DNA from 2 places in the Oceanobacillus sp. CAU 1775 genome. Region 2 is predicted to be linked to the other one. Evidence: a T-box and tRNA genes for the amino acid it is inferred to sense, from the RefSeq annotation. Region 2 holds a T-box; the other holds one or more tRNA genes.

Region 1 (8,584 bases), on a different contig from region 2:
ACTTCTCCCGATTTTCCGTCACGGTCACCGAGTTCTTTTTGAATTGCTTTTAGCTGTTCACGTAAGTAATATTCCTTTTGGGTCTTTTCCATGGACGTTTTAACTCTTTGACCAATTTTCTTCTCAATATCTAATACTTTCTTTTCATTGGTAATCAATTTAATGATTTCTTCTAAACGAGTTTTTACATTAGTTAGTTCAAGTAAAGCTTGTTTATCTTTTAATTTGGCAGCTAAATGAGATGTTATAATGTCTGATAATCGACTAGCATCTTCTATGTCTGCTACAGTTTCATATGTTTCATTGGAAACTTTTCGTGAAAGTTTTGTGTACTGTTCAAATTGTTTTAATAAAGAGCGTACTAATGCTTCCTCTTCGTTACTATGTTCATAAATCTCTTCTAATTCTTCTACCTCTACGATGAGTTCATTTTTGTCATCAACTAACTTGTTAATTTTATAACGACTAAGACCCTCAACTAGTACTCTCAAAGTACCATTGGGTAATTTCATCATTTGGTTTACTTTTGCGAGTGTGCCCACTTCATAAATGTCTTCTAATTTCGGCTCATCTATGCTCGTTTTCTTTTGAGCTGCAAGAAATATAAGTTTGTCGTTTAGCATGGCATTTTCTAGTGCTGCTATTGATTTATCTCTTCCTACATCTAAATGTAAAACCATGGATGGAAAGACAATTAATCCACGTAACGGCAGGAGGGGCGTTTCTTTTATATATTTAACCATTTCAACAACCTCCGTGTCTATGTATGTAATTATTAGTATGACCCATTTATTAAAAAATAGGTGCTGTTTCAGTTGTATGATATTGGATTATCAATTCCGCTTAAATTCAAATTTCTAAAAAATAAATATGAAAAAAATAGAGACTGGCTGGCATTATACTCCAAATAATAAATACTAGAGCATAATGCAACAGCCAGTCTCCATTCATATTAGGAAAGTGTACTTTCTTTCAACATTATGCACTTTCTTTTGGTAGCTTCTCATTTCCTTCAATTACTGTTCCATCACGAAAGACAAGCTTTGGACTAGTGTCATCATCAATTACTGTTTCTTTCGTTATTACACATTTCTCAATGTCATCACGTGAAGGTAGTTCAAACATTACATCACGCATTATACCTTCAATAATGGAGCGCAAACCTCTTGCACCTGTTTTACGTTCAATTGCTTTTTTCGCAATTTCTAGTAATGCATCTTCTTCAATTTCTAAGACAACATCATCCATTTCAAATAACTTTTGATATTGTTTAGCAAGTGCGTTCTTAGGTTTCGTTAGAATCTGAACAAGAGCGTCCTCATCAAGTGGAGTGAGGCTTGCAATTACTGGAATTCTTCCGATAAACTCTGGAATTAAGCCGTAACGTAATAAGTCTTCTGGAAGAACTTTTGATAATAATGCTGCCATATCAAGTTCATCTTGTATATCTGTTGAGCCAAATCCAATAACTTTTTCCCCAAGACGACGTTTAACTACTTGGTCGATTCCATCAAATGCTCCACCAACGATAAATAGGATATTCGTTGTATCGATTTGAATGAATTCTTGATGTGGATGCTTTCTTCCACCCTGTGGTGGTACACTTGCAACCGTTCCTTCTAATATTTTAAGGAGTGCTTGCTGTACACCTTCACCAGATACATCTCTAGTAATCGATGGGTTCTCTGATTTTCTAGCTACTTTATCTATTTCATCAATATAAATTATACCTTTTTCAGCTTTTTCTACGTCATAATCTGCAGCTTGAATAAGTTTAAGAAGGATGTTTTCTACGTCTTCTCCAACATATCCTGCTTCTGTAAGGGATGTAGCATCTGCCATAGCAAATGGAACGTTAATAATACGTGCTAAAGTTTGAGCGAGTAATGTTTTACCACTACCTGTAGGTCCAATCAAAGCGATATTACTCTTAGAAAGTTCTACATCGTCACTTGATTTCAACGAGTTGATACGTTTGTAGTGATTGTAAACAGCTACAGATAAACTTTTCTTTGCATCATCTTGTCCGATTACATAATCATCAAGGATCTCATTGATTTCTTTTGGCTTAGGAATTTCAGTAAATTCCATAGTGTCTTCTGCGCCTAATTCTTCTTCAACTATTTCTGTACATAGCTCAATACATTCATCACATATATATACACCAGGTCCAGCGACTAGTTTTCGAACCTGTTCTTGGCTTTTACCACAGAAAGAACATTTTAATTGCCCTTTCTCTTCATTAAATTTAAACATTTCTTCACCCCTATAGTTCATAAGAAAATTAATTCAGATTTGATTATAGTCAATCATATCAGATACAAATTGAAAAACAAAATGATAAACCTTTTAACGATACAAAAAGTATATATACTTATTTATATGTTCACGAACAAATAATAAGTCAGTTATATTTAATCCTTATTAAAATAAGATAGAACCAAGGCGCAGATAGTCGCACCTTGGTTCTAAGTTACTTATAATTAATCAAATTATAAATTATTCAGCAGTTTTACTGTTTTCTACTAGTACGTCAATTGCTTTTCTCATTTTAATATCGTTATCAAGTGTTTCTGTATTGCCGCCAAGCATTTGGATAAGCTGTTCTGCTTCTACACCGTACATCGAAGCCATGTTAGAAAGCTCTTCATTAATATCTTCTTCAGTAACTTCGATATTTTCAGCGTCTGCAATTGCTTCAAGTGTTAAGCTTGTTTTCACACGCTTCCCAGCATCTTCTCTCATTTGCTCTTTAAGCGCTGCTTCGTCTTGTCCTGAGAATTGTGCATACATTTCCATTGTCATACCTTGCATTTGTAGACGTTGTTCGAACTCAGTGAACATTTGATCTAGTTCATTCTCAACCATTACTTCAGGAATTTCTACTTCAACAGTTTCTGTTGCTTTATTGATTAAAGCTTCACGTTTAGCTGTATCTGCAGCCTGTTTTCTTTGGCTTAAAAGTTCTTCTTTTTTCTTCGCTTTTAATTCTTCTAAAGTTTCAACTTCATCGTCTACATCTTTAGCGAATTCATCATCTAGTTCAGGAAGTTCTTTTGTTTTAATTTCATGAATTGTAACTTTGAACATAGCATCTTTACCTGCAAGTTCTTCTGCATGGTAGTCTTCAGGGAAAGTAAGTTCAACTTCAGTTTCTTCTCCTGATTTTTTACCTACTAGTTTTTCTTCGAATCCAGGAATGAATTGTCCTGAACCAATTTCTAAACTATGATTTTCACCTTTACCACCATCGAAAGCTTCACCATCAGTAAATCCTTCAAAGTCGATAACAACTGTATCTCCTTCTTCTACTTCGCCTTCTTCTTTAACAACAAGCTCTGCGTGATTTTCTTGTAGGTGAGTTAATTCATGATCCACATCTTCGTCAGTTACTTCAACTGATTCTTCTTCTACTTCTAAACCTTTGTATTCGCCTAGTGTAACTTCTGGTTTCACTTCTACTTCAGCAGTAAATACTAAGGCTTTACCTTTTTCAATTTGTTCGATATCAACTTCAGGTTGATCAATTGGAAAAATTCCAGCTTCATCAATAGCATTTGTATATGCATTTGGTAAAACGATGTCAACTGCATCTTGATAAAGTGATTCTACTCCGAAACGTTGCTCGAATAATCCACGAGGAATTTTCCCTTTACGGAATCCAGGGATCTGTACTTCTTTTGAAACCTTTTTAAACGCTTGATCCAACGCTGTGTCAAATTCTTCTGCTGATACTTCAAAAGTTAAAATTCCTTTGTTACCTTCTTGTTTTTCCCAATTTACTGTCATAAATAATTCCCTCCAAAATCTATTGTTTAACTAACAACCTTTTATTTTTAAATGACGATTTCAATTTTACAACCATCTCATTATATCACAAATCATATGCCTTTCAAGCATTTCTATTTATTCGTTAATAATAGTCGTATAAAGTATTTCACTCGTTTTAATCTCTTGGATATAGTGGGCATATTCGTCGTTTTCGTTTGCACTCTCTATCTCTTTTAAATTTAAGTATTCTTCCCCAATAATTATTAGTGACTCGGCAACTAATTCTGCATCTTCTATGGGTGGTGAAATTGGATAAAGGACATAAAGATACTTCTCAAATAACTTTTCAACTAACTTATATAGAGTCGGATTTTTATGTTCTAACTGTTCTATTGTTTGATAGACAGCGTTAGCAAATAGATTATCTTTTATATCCGGAGTCTGTTTTGGGATCATTTTAATATGAACACCAAATTTATGTATATCTACGGGTTTCGTAACTCCCTTTTCTTTGAGCCAAAGAAATATTGCCGATTTGTTTAATGGATGCACATACTCATTGGAAAGCAGGGAGACAACTTTTTCACTCGGTGGCAATTTTAATTTACTAATTTTATTAATTAACCGCCATTGTTCTATATGATTCTCTTGATTTACAGCATCGTATAGTGCATCTAAATAGATATTTGAGCGATCTGTTTCAACATCTAAACGCATCTTCTCGCTCATCTCATAGAGTTGTCTAAACTGGGCGACTAAGTTATCACGAATATTACCATTTTCTAATTCGCTTTCTACTATATCCATCAGCATGCCGTATTGGTTTGTTTGAAATAAAATCGTTAAATAAATATGTATGTATTCATCATAATGGACATCTTTCACACTAATTAATGTTTCGCATAAATCTTGTGCCTCTTCATAGCGTTCCAATTCCATTAAGCAGATTAGCTTCCCTGTGTAAATATCATGGTTTTCTACTTGATGATCAAGCAGCATGTTTAGCTTAGCTAATCCTTCTTCAAAACTTCTATCTTTAATCGCTCGAACACTTTCTACTTCTAAAGTTTTTTGCCACTTTGGAAAAAGAATAATATTCTTTGTTTCCATTTATCAGATTCACCTCACATCCTATATTAAATTTATATATACTATTCAAAGCCATTACCCTCAATATAGACAATTTAAACATAAAAGAAAAGAGAAACCTAATTAGGTTTCTCTTTTCTTTAACGACCCGAGCAGGATTCGAACCTGCGACCTACAGATTAGAAGTCTGTTGCTCTATCCAGCTGAGCTACCGGGCCATGGAGCGGGTGAAGGGAATCGAACCCTCATCATCAGCTTGGAAGGCTGAGGTTTTACCACTAAACTACACCCGCATATTTTTTACTTATTTAATATTACTCTATTAAAGTAATTAAATAAATTGGTGAAAATTGACTATCAATTAAAGTCGACAAGATTTATTATAGGCATTAATAATTTTTTTGTCAACATTTATTTTTAATGCCTATAATTTTTATTCAAAAACTTTTAAAATAATACTTTCAGCCAGTCGTCTAATTGCTTGATTGCTTCACTACGGTGACTGATTTTATTTTTTTCTTCTGGAGATAATTCTGCCATAGTTTTGTTATACCCGTTTGGAATAAATAATGGATCATAGCCAAAACCATGCTCGCCCTTTGGAGAATATCCTATTTGCCCATGACAATAACCCGTTTTGAAAATTGTTTCTTCCCCTGGTCTCGCAATTGCTAGGGTACAAACAAATTTTGCAGTACGTTTTTCTTCAGGAACGTTTTCTAAGTTTTTTAGAAGTTTATTATTATTTTCACTATCACTTTTATCTGCTCCTGCATATCGTGCGGAATAAATTCCAGGTTCACCATTTAGCGCATCTACCATTAAACCAGAGTCATCTGCTAGAACTGCTTTATTTAAGATATGAGCAATTTGTTCAGCTTTTAAAGCCGCATTTTCTTCAAAGGTAGAGCCTGTTTCTTCAATATCAGGAATATTATTTTCTAAATCATATAAGGAAAGTACTTCTATTCCATATTTTTTAAAGAAATCTTCAAATTCTTTAATTTTCCCTTTATTCTTCGTTGCTATTACGATTTGTCTCATCTTTTGACACCTCATCTTCACTATCAAAATGGATAAGTTCTGCTATGTTGCCTAGAGCTTCCTTCTGGATTTCAAAGATTTCTTTTACTCCTTTTTCAGCTAAAGAAAGCATCATCATCAATTGTTTATTTGAAAAAGTAGCTTCTTCACCTGTACCCTGAATTTCGACAAATTCACCAGTTCCAGTCATAACAATGTTCATATCCACATGTGCTTGATGGTCTTCCTCATAATCTAAATCAAGAATTTCTACCCCACTAGGCAAGACTCCTACTGAAGTTGCAGCTAAGTAAGATTTTACCGGCATTTCTTCAATTACTTTTTTCTCAACTAATGTTCCTATTGCTAACGCCATCGCTACAAATGCTCCTGTAATTGAAGCGGTTCTTGTTCCACCATCTGCTTGAATGACATCACAATCAATCCAGATTGTTCTTTCACCAATCTTTTCTAGATCTACTACAGAACGTAAAGCTCTACCGATTAGGCGTTGAATTTCCATTGTTCTTCCTGTGACTTTCCCTTTAGATGACTCACGAATAGTTCGCTGTGCAGTTGCACGTGGCAACATAGAATATTCAGCGGTAATCCAGCCTTTTCCTTGTCCACGCATAAATGGTGGGACTCTATCTTCGACACTCGCGTTACAAATTACTTTTGTATTTCCTACTTCAATAAGTACAGACCCTTCAGGGTGGCTGATATAATCTTTTGTTATTTTAATTGGTCGCAATTCATTTACCGTACGATTATTACTTCTCATGATATATCCTCCTTCAGTTCGCATTTTAGCTTATCATATTTCTTCATAAATAAAAAATCCAAAAACAAAACCAGCAGATATTTATCCTGCTGGTAATGGGAGGAACGCATTAAATAATAAAATCATAAAGCTTCTGAGCGATCAAATATTTCTGTACTAACTGGTTGGCTATATGCTTCGCCATTTTCATTTTTCAGTTGTTCTTTATTATCTACTTTAATATCAACAGCTTCAATCTGATCATGCATGCTAAGTGTTCGAACAATTGTCTCAACCACTTCATCAGCTATAACTGCATTTTCATTGTCAGTTAAAATCGCATCATTGAAAATTAATTCGAGGACTCCATCCCTTAGTACTGGTTCGTTCATCAACGAAGTCCCACTATTAAACACATGGACGACATTCGAGTCATAGCCTGGACCATTGATTAAAGACGATATAATAGATTGGTAGCGATTATTATCCTTCGTCTCTACATATTGTGTGACTGGAATATAATAACGATTTCCTTCGTATGCTGCAGGATAATACATTGTGACAGCCTCACTATGCATCATATCTGTCCCATCTGGATTTACAATGTTGATTCCATTTGCTCTGGAATAGCTTTTTCCTATAGCTGTACCATTGACTGGCATCTCATGTAATGGGTGCCCATTAATCCATAATTGAACTTGTTCAACACTGTCAAATTGCGTTAATGTGTGCGTAATTGCTTCAACAATTTTCACTTCATCTGCTGCTTGATATTCTTTAAACTCTTCCGAAAAATCAACGATCATCGTGCCATCCTCTTGGAGATTTAATCCTAAGATTTCTGTTCCAGCAGGAAGTACAGCACGGAATCCGTTTGGTAATACCTCCGTAATCGGTCCATCAACTATTAAATACTCCAATACTTGCGTAGCTACCTCTTGTGACTCTAACAACGGAAGATCCAAAGTTTGAGAGGCTACCATACCATTTGCGTCAATTAGATATAATTGTCTTGCAACGGTTTCTAACCCTTCAATTGAACCACTATCCTCCTGAGTAACTTCATGTCCAGTTTCTTTGTCCTCGTTTACAGCTTCTGCATTCTCAGGTGGGTCGATTTCTAATGAGGATTGCTCTCCTTGGAAACACGCTGCTAAAAATAACAGAGAACAACATGTACCAGCTAAAACTACCTTTTTTACTTTCATGCTATAACCTCCTACGATGGTATGTACTACTATATATACGAGCTCTTTTCTAAAAAAGAACAGCACAAAAGAAAAAGATTAATCACTTCCTCGTCTTAGAAGAAATAATTAATCTTTTTCAATATTTGCTGTAGCAATAGAAACGTTATCAAGCATACCAAATTTAAATATCTTTTCGGCTATTTGTTTAAATACATCTACTCCTCCAGTTGTATAAAATGTATGGTGTAAAGGAAGTTCTTTTGTATTTAATAATTTTTTAATTTCTAGTACCGTACTCGTTTCTCTAGCGGTTTCTTCACTTGAAGAAATTACATTCACCTCGTCTCCAACCACTTCTTGAATGACTTCCTTTAATAAAGGATAATGGGTACATCCAAGAATTAAAGTGTCTATATTCGTTCTTTTTAAAGGCTTCAGTGTTTCCTCAACAATCTGTCTAGTTTGTTCACTAGAGAAGTTACCTTGCTCCACAAGCGGAACGAATAAAGGGCAAGCTAAAAGTTCAACATGTAATCTAGAATTTATATTTTTAAGAGCCTCTGGATATGCTCCACTCTTAATCGTTCCTTCTGTACCAATAACACCTATATGTTCATTACTTGTCACTTTGATAGCTGCACGACTTCCAGGATTGATCACACCAATAACCGGAATGTTTAAGTTTTCTTTTAATTCGTCTATGGTAAAAGCTGTCGCTGTATTACAAGCAATTACTAATAATTTAATA
Region 2 (8,584 bases):
GTCGAAGGTCTTTCATTTACATATTTAGAAGGTTCGGATGTCGTTCGTCACCCACTGGTACAACGTATTATTCAAGCTTATGATAATGAAAACACTTCAGAATAAGGCCTAGAATTAGGTCTTATTCGTTGTTATATTCGAAAAAGGGGGAAGTTCTAAGTGAAAAAGAGATTTAGCTTCAATATAGAATCTTTTATAAAAAGTCGAGCGACTAGATTTTTAATTATATTAACTATTTTAATACAAGCTATTTTCTTCTTTTTCATCACAGTGAACAACGTTTATACGGAAACCTATGATTTAGAAAGATTCACAAATGCGAACACAACGATTAGGTCTCCCATCACAATTGAAAATGAAGTAGAGACAGAACGGAAAATTAGAGAAGCAGTTCAACAAGTTGAAGATCGTTATTTAATTTCAGAGCAAGTTAATAATGAGAGTTTGAGCCAGGCAGAAGAAATTTTTGATGCTATTTTAATACTAAATGAAGAAGTAAATACGGAGCAGACGGATGAGGAAGAAGAGTCTGAAGATGCCGAGGAAGTTCCAATCCTAACTAATGAAGAAAAAATTGATAGATTAAGGCAGATTCTCTCTGAAGAAATTGTTCAAGAGGCGAATGTGGAAGATGTCGCTGTACTTCTAAATGCGTCAAAAGATGAAATAGAAAGAGCAAAGCGCCTTTTTATGAATGCGGTACAGGAAGTAATGGAAGCTGGAGTTCGCACTGAAAATGTCCAGACAGCAAGATCATTAGTATTAGAAGAGATTAGGTATGCTTCCATCAATTCTGAAATTAAAGATGTTCTTTCTAATTTTACAGATTTCATAGTAACTGAGAATTCATTTTTTGATCTTGATGCGACGAATGAAGCTAGAAAACAAGCATCGAGTAATGTAGATCCTGAAATGATTAAAGCAGGAGAAATCATTGTTAGTGAAGGACAAATTATCACAAACGAAATCTATGAACAATTGAATCTTGTTGGTTTACTCGATGGACAAAGAAATGTGTTTCCTCTTTTCGGATTAATTATAATGGTACTTTTATTAAGCGGGATGATTGCTTATGAAATAAAAAACTATAGTAGGAAGCATAAATTAAATAAACGTATTTTACTAGCTATTTTGCTCATTAGTTTAATTGCAGGTGGATTAATGAAAGTAGTTAGTTTATATACAACAGATAGTAATCAACTGTTTATTATCATGCCTATAGCAATGGCATCACTTCTATTAAAAATCTTAATAAATGAACGGATTGCCATTGTAATGGCGGTTATTTATGCCATATTAGGTAGTGTTATCTTTAATGGATTGATTCCAGGAGCTCTAAATATCGAAGCAGCTATCTATTTCTTCCTGTCGCAATATGCAGCGATTATTTTCTTGGTGCATGTGAAGGATCGTCTAGGAATATTAAGAGCAGGAATGGGAATAACGGTAGTAAACATTTGTGTTGTATTATTATTTTTATTCTTGTCTTTTGAAAAATATACCTTTACAGATATGTTAACCCAATCTGTTTTTGCTTTTGCATCAGCTTTCATAGCAGTTGTCTTAACAATTGGTTTGTTGCCATTTTTTGAGACAGGGTTAGGAATTCTTTCCGACATAAAATTATTACAACTTTCCAGTCCTAATCATCCATTATTGAAAAAGTTACTTGTGGAAGCTCCAGGCACCTACCACCATTCTGTTATGGTTGCTAATATTAGTGAGACGGCATGTGAAGCGATTGGTGCAAATGGACTCCTAGCTAGAGTGGGTGCATACTATCATGACATAGGAAAAACAGTGCGACCACATTTCTTTATTGAAAATCAAATGGGAAGCAAGAACCCCCACGATTATATAGATCCAAAAGAGAGTGCTAAAATAATTATTAGCCATCCATATGATGGAGTAGAAATGCTTAAGAAATCTAATTTACCTGAGGAAATTATAGATATTGCCAAAACTCATCACGGAACATCCTTACTAAAGTTTTTCTATTTTAAAGAGAAGAAGGTTGATCCTGAGGTTAAGGAAAGTGAATTCCGTTATCCAGGTCCTAAACCACAAACGAAAGAAGCAGCTGTAATAAGTATTTGTGATTCAGTTGAGGCTGCGGTACGCTCTATGAATGAGCCTACAGAAGAAAAGATTGAAGAAATAGTTGCATCTATTATGAATGATCGTGTAGCAGATGGTCAATTGGATGAAAGTCCTCTTACCTTAATCGAATTAAAGGTTATCCAACGAACAATCTGTGAAACACTAAAAGGTATTTTTCATTCAAGAATTCAATATCCGCTAAAGGAGGAAAATTAAATGCATATCGATTTTCATGATAAAACAAACTCAGTCCCTACAGATTTTATTGATGTATTACAACGATTATTGGTTTTTGCAGGAAAGAAAGAAGGCGTTTCAGATGAAGCTGAAATGTCTGTTAACTTTGTTAATAATCGTGAAATTCAAGAACTAAATCGTAATTATCGCCAAAAAAACGAACCTACTGATGTCATATCATTTGCAATGCAAGAGTCGATGGATGGCGAAGTGAATTTTGATGAGCCAGACATGCCAATTCTGCTAGGAGATATCGTTATTTCAGTAGATAAAACAAAAGAGCAGGCAGAAGAATATGGGCACTCTATTGAGAGAGAGTTTGCGTTTTTAGCTATTCATGGATTCCTCCATTTGCTTGGTTACAATCATTTGAATGAAGAAGAAGAAAAAGAGATGTTTTCTAAACAAAATGAAATATTAAATGAGTTTGGCATTGAAAGATAAGAAGAAATGGATTGGTTTGCCAAATGCAAGCAGAGGAATCATAGCTGTAGCTAAATCGGAATGGAATTTTCGTTTTCATTTAATTGCCATGCTAACTGTAATCGTTTTTGGATTTCTTTTCCGATTATCCCCGTTTGAGTGGGTGGCTATCATCATTGTGATAGGTTTGGTACTCATTACCGAAATAATTAATACAGCAATAGAGAAAATTATTGATTATGTGAAACCAGAATTTCATCCAATCGCTGGATTTATTAAAGATGCAGCAGCAGGAGCGGTACTTATCAGTGCGATTGTATCTGTTATTGTCGGTATGCTCATTTTTTTACCGAAAATATTTTAAAAGCTAATTTCTAGAATAATTAAGAGACAGAAACAAAAGATCTTTTAGTAGGCTAAATGTTGAACAATGTATATTAATCGGAACTTTCATGTCCGGGATTGTTCGTATTTAAATTACTATTTAAACTTTTGTTGCTGTCTTTTTTAATTGCTTTGTTAAACTTCCCAATTGTTAGGAGAATAAACCCGCTTCGGAAATATACTCCGCTTTCCGCGGGCGGCTGGTGAGCTTCCTCGCACGCTTCGCGTACTGCGGGATCTCACCTATGCCTTTTTTCCCGCAGGAGTCTCCGTATATTTCCGAAGCTCATATAGTAATTCTATTTCTTAATCGATTAAGAATCAAAAATAAGCTTTAACAAGGCCTTTTATATTGAAATAGAACAGGTTAATTTTTTTCAAAATCAACTGAAATACAAAAAATGTTTATTTTCGCATCCTATGAGGAAATATGTAAATTAATATAAGGTTATTATAACTTTTGTCGAATGTATGAATCTGTCTAAAGTTTGTAGTATGATATGATTTAAGAAACACATCTTGGAGGATGAATTATGGAAGCAGAGTTTAAGTCAGGATTTATTTCAATTATTGGAAGACCTAACGTAGGGAAATCAACATTTTTAAACCATGTTATCGGTCAAAAAATATCAATTATGAGTGATAAAGCTCAAACGACAAGAAATAAAATACAGGGAGTTCTTACGAAGGATAATTATCAAATGGTCTTCATTGACACTCCTGGTATTCATAAGCCAAAGCACAAACTTGGTGACTTTATGATGAATGTAGCAGAAAACACATTGAATGAAGTAGATGTTGTGTTATTTATGATAAATGCCGATGAAGGTTTTGGTCGAGGCGATGAGTATATCATTGAACGATTAAAGAAAGTGAAGAGTCCTGTATTTCTAATTATTAATAAAATAGACCTTATCAGTCCAGAAAAGCTATTAGAAACGATTGCAGAATACAAAGACAAAGGTGAGTTTGAAGAAATTGTTCCCATTTCAGCTCTAGGAGGGAATAATGTAAATCATTTACTTGAGGTATTAGAAAGTCATTTACCTATAGGTCCTCAATATTATCCTGCTGACCAAGTGACAGATCATCCGGAAAGATTTATTATTACAGAGCTCATTCGAGAAAAAGCATTGCATATGACAAGAGAAGAAGTACCACACTCTATTGCCGTAATGATGGAAAATATGGAAAAGAGAAAAGATGGAACGATACTTATTCAAGCAACAATTATTACGGAAAGAGACTCGCAAAAAGGAATTGTTATTGGAAAGCAAGGTAAAATGTTGAAAAACATTGGAGTAGAAGCTAGGAAAGATATTGAAACATTATTAGGTTCAAAAGTGTATCTGGAGCTATGGGTTAAGGTAAAAAAGGATTGGAGAAACAAACAAAATCAGTTATATGAATTAGGATTTAGAAAAGATGAATATTAACTCTGGTAAATTTTAATACTTATTAATCATTCTATTTTTGGTCACGCTAAGTAATAGTTACATTTTCAAATAAAAAATAGAAAGGCGGGGTTTCTTGTGTTAGATACTACTTGGAAAGTGTTTACTCAAACAGGAAACATTGAAACCTATTTATTGCTAAAGGAAATGGAAAATGTAAGGCAGACTTCAGATTTAGATACTTCAAAAACAGAATCAAATATACATTACAATATAGAAGAAGTTTTTCAAAAGTGAAAAAGGGCTGAAGCAATTGCTGGAGAAAGTAGAAGGTATCATCATTAAAACAATTGACTATGGGGAAACAAACAAGATTGTTACTATTTTTAGTAAGCGTTTTGGTAAATTCACAGCGATGGCTAGAGGGGCAAAAAAACCTCGAAGCAGAATGGCATCTGTTGCTCAACCATTTATATTAGGTGAGTTTTTTGTCTATATGAATAGAGGCATGGGTACTTTACAACAAGGTGAGATCATTGATTCTTTTCGTAATATTCGAGAAGATATTGTAAAAACAGCATACACTGCTTATATAACAGAGCTTACAGAAAAATTGATTGAAGAAAAGACACCAGATTTAGAGTTATATGAACAATATTACTTAACATTAAAATGGATCGATGAAAATACAGAAAGCGAAATACCAATAATGATGTACGAGCTGAAGTTATTTACAAAGGGCGGGTTTGCTCCGATTCTTCATCAGTGTTCAAATTGTGGAGATCATACAGAACTGCTTAACTTTTCATTTGGTGAAGGTGGTATGCTTTGCTCAAGGTGTAAACATATTGATCCTGATGCAATTCTCTTAACGGCTACTCAAGTGAGGTTATTACAAATGTTTCAAAACGTTGGTCTTGATCAAGTTGGAAACATATCTGTGAAGGAAGAAAATAAACAATTCCTACGAACATTAATTGATGCTTATTATGAGCGTTTTGGCGGTTTTTATTTAAAATCCCGTAGATTTCTCAAACAACTTGATAAGCTTACTGGTGATTAGGCTTTTATTTGACATAATAAAAGTTCTGAAGTATGATTTTTAAAGATGAATATATAGTTGCGTAGAAGGAAAAGAGTACTTATTTAAATTTCGTTTAAAGAGAATTCAGTATGGTGGGAGCTGAATAACGATTAAATAAGGAAAGGCATTCTGGAGCAATTTTCACTAAAGTGACTCTTATATAAGAGTAAGTAGGGTGGAACCGCGGATTATTAACCGTCCCTATGTTTGGGTAATCTCAAGCATAGAGATGGTTTTTTTGTTTCTATGTAAATATAAAGTGGAGGTAAAATAATGAATATCCAAGAAATGATTTTAACCTTGCAAAAGCATTGGTCAGAGCAGAATTGTATCTTAGTTCAAGCTTATGACACTGAAAAGGGTGCAGGGACAATGTCACCGATGACTCTCTTACGTAGTCTTGGTCCAGAGCCGTGGAATGTGGCGTATGTAGAGCCTTCTAGAAGACCAGCTGATGGTAGATATGGTAATAACCCAAATCGATTGTATCAGCACCATCAATTCCAAGTAGTGATGAAGCCTAGTCCTGATAACATTCAGGAACTTTATTTGCAGTCTTTAGAGAAAATAGGAATTAATCCATTAGAACATGATATACGTTTTGTCGAAGATAATTGGGAAAACCCAACACTTGGTGCAGCCGGATTAGGTTGGGAAGTTTGGCTAGACGGAATGGAAGTAACCCAATTTACATATTTTCAGCAGATTGGTGGTTTGGAAGCAAACCCTGTTTCTGTTGAGTTAACTTATGGAGTAGAGAGATTGGCCTCGTATATTCAAGATAAAGAAAATGTATTTGATCTTGAATGGACAAATGGAGTTACTGTAGGTGATATCTTCTTCCAGCCGGAATATGAACACTCGAAATACACTTTCGAAAAGTCTGATACAGATATGCTATTCCAGTTATTTTCAATGTATGAAAACGAAGCAAAGCGAGCAATGGAAGCTAAACTAATTTTTCCGTCCTATGATTATGTATTGAAATGTTCACATACATTTAACCTTCTTGATGCAAGAGGAGTAATCTCAGTTACGGAACGGACAGGCTATATTACAAGAGTGAGAAATTTAGCTAGAAATATTGCAAAGGCATACATCGAAGAAAGAGAACGTTTAGGCTTTCCGATGTTAAAGAAGGAGGCTAACAATGGCTAAGAATGTTTTAATCGAAGTTGGTCTTGAAGAATTACCAGCACGATTTATCGACCAAGCAGAACAAAGCTTAAAAGAGAAAACAATGGATTGGCTGAATGAATCGCGAATAACTTTTGAAAGTATTGAGTCGTTCTCGACACCGCGACGATTAGCAATTGTTATTTCCGACCTTGCGGAGATGCAAGCAACACTTGAAGAGGAAGTAAGAGGGCCTGCACTTTCAATTGCTAAAGATGAAAATGGAAACTGGTCAAAAGCAGCGATTGGCTTTGCTAAGGGACAAGGGAAAACAGTCGAAGATTTACTGGAAAAAGAAGTAAATGGAAAAACATATGTATTTGTCAATAAAACGATTGAAGGCCAAGCAACAAAAGAATTGCTACCACATTTCAAAGACATTATTGAGTCGATTCCTTTTGCCAGCAGCATGCGTTGGGGCGAAGAAGCATTTCGTTATGCTAGGCCGATTAGATGGTTAACTGCAATTTATGGAGAAGAAATAATCCCATTTGAAATAGCTAATGTGAAAACAAGCAATATATCTTATGGACACCGTTATCTTGGAAGTGAAATGAAGATTAATAAAGCAACAGAGTACGAAACTCTATTAAAAGATAATTTTGTAATCGCTAATGCGAAAGAACGTGAAGCTTTAATCCTAAGTGGAATTCGAAACTTAGAAGAAGAACATGATTTACAAATTATCGTTGAACAAGATCTATTAGACGAAGTAAGAAATCTTGTGGAATACCCAACTGTTTTCATGGGATCTTTTGAAGACCATTTCTTACAATTACCATCTGAAGTCTTAATTATTTCTATGAAGGAACATCAACGATATTTCCCTGTAAGATCTAAAGACAATAAATTACTTCCACACTTCATCGGCGTACGTAATGGAGATTCACACGCACTTGATAATGTTGTAAGGGGTAATGAAAAAGTTTTAAGAGCACGTCTTGCGGATGCAGAATTTTTCTTTGAAGAAGATCAAAAACAACCTCTAGAGAATCACTTAGCAAAACTTAATCGGGTGGTATTCCAAGAAAAATTAGGAACATTAGCTGAAAAAGTGGAAAGAGTACGATTAATTGGAGGCCAAATATCAGAAAAACTTACATTAGGTGATGAAACAGGCCAACTAATTAGTAGAGCTGCTGTCATTAGTAAATTTGATTTAATGACAAACATGGTTGATGAGTTTCCTGAATTACAAGGTGTAATTGGTGAAATTTATGCCAAGAATTATGAAGAGAACGATGAGGTTTCTACTGCCATTAGAGAGCAATACTTACCGAAGCAAGCAAATAGTGAATTACCACAAACTGTTACGGGGACAGTTTTAAGTATCGCAGATAAGGTAGATACAATTGTTGGAATCCTATCAGTTGGACTAATTCCTAGTGGGTCTCAAGATCCATATGCACTGAGAAGACAAGCAACAGGAGTGATCCGTATGTTGCAAAATAAAGAATGGGATATTTCTTTAGAGGATATTTTACAAATTGCCACTGAAGTATATTCCGAGAAAAATATCGACCTGAATTCTGATACAATGGATAAAATTCATGACTTCTTTAAACAGCGTGTCGCATATATTCTAAAAGAGCAAGATGTAGAAAACGATATATTTAAAGCAGTTACAGTAAACGAAATAGGAAACGTACGTTATTTAATTGAAAAAGCAAAACTGTTATCAGCAAAAAGAAAAGATAGTGATTTTAAAGAAAAAGAAGAAGCTTTGGTCAGAGTGTTAAATCTGTCAAGTAAAGCTGAAGAATCTACTATTCAAGAAGATTTGTTT

The links. A T-box is a leader RNA that pairs with one kind of tRNA and senses whether it is charged. The one in region 2 lies ahead of glyQ (glycine--tRNA ligase subunit alpha), so its partner is inferred to be a tRNA-Gly.
Region 1: it encodes a tRNA-Gly, which carries the amino acid that the T-box ahead of glyQ (glycine--tRNA ligase subunit alpha) is inferred to sense. The anticodon was not compared.

What each region holds. Positions count from the first base shown of each region.
Region 1 covers NZ_JBTLRO010000004.1:237,594-246,177, reverse strand. Annotated here, with positions in the region: gene lon (endopeptidase La) at 1-743, opposite strand, end outside; gene clpX (ATP-dependent protease ATP-binding subunit ClpX) at 979-2,256, opposite strand; gene tig (trigger factor) at 2,500-3,789, opposite strand; gene ACXYMZ_RS09135 (tetratricopeptide repeat protein) at 3,907-4,881, opposite strand; tRNA gene ACXYMZ_RS09130 (tRNA-Arg) at 5,005-5,078, opposite strand; tRNA gene ACXYMZ_RS09125 (tRNA-Gly) at 5,080-5,153, opposite strand; gene ACXYMZ_RS09120 (XTP/dITP diphosphatase) at 5,308-5,904, opposite strand; gene rph (ribonuclease PH) at 5,873-6,667, opposite strand; gene ACXYMZ_RS09110 (GerMN domain-containing protein) at 6,790-7,854, opposite strand; gene racE (glutamate racemase) at 7,963-8,584, opposite strand, start outside.
Region 2 covers NZ_JBTLRO010000002.1:20,519-29,102, forward strand. Annotated here, with positions in the region: gene ACXYMZ_RS03260 (PhoH family protein) at 1-105, shown strand, start outside; gene ACXYMZ_RS03265 (HD family phosphohydrolase) at 160-2,316, shown strand; gene ybeY (rRNA maturation RNase YbeY) at 2,317-2,781, shown strand; gene ACXYMZ_RS03275 (diacylglycerol kinase family protein) at 2,759-3,124, shown strand; gene era (GTPase Era) at 3,678-4,580, shown strand; gene ACXYMZ_RS03285 (YqzL family protein) at 4,677-4,835, shown strand; gene recO (DNA repair protein RecO) at 4,852-5,601, shown strand; T-box leader at 5,655-5,828, shown strand; gene glyQ (glycine--tRNA ligase subunit alpha) at 5,896-6,780, shown strand; gene glyS (glycine--tRNA ligase subunit beta) at 6,773-8,584, shown strand, end outside.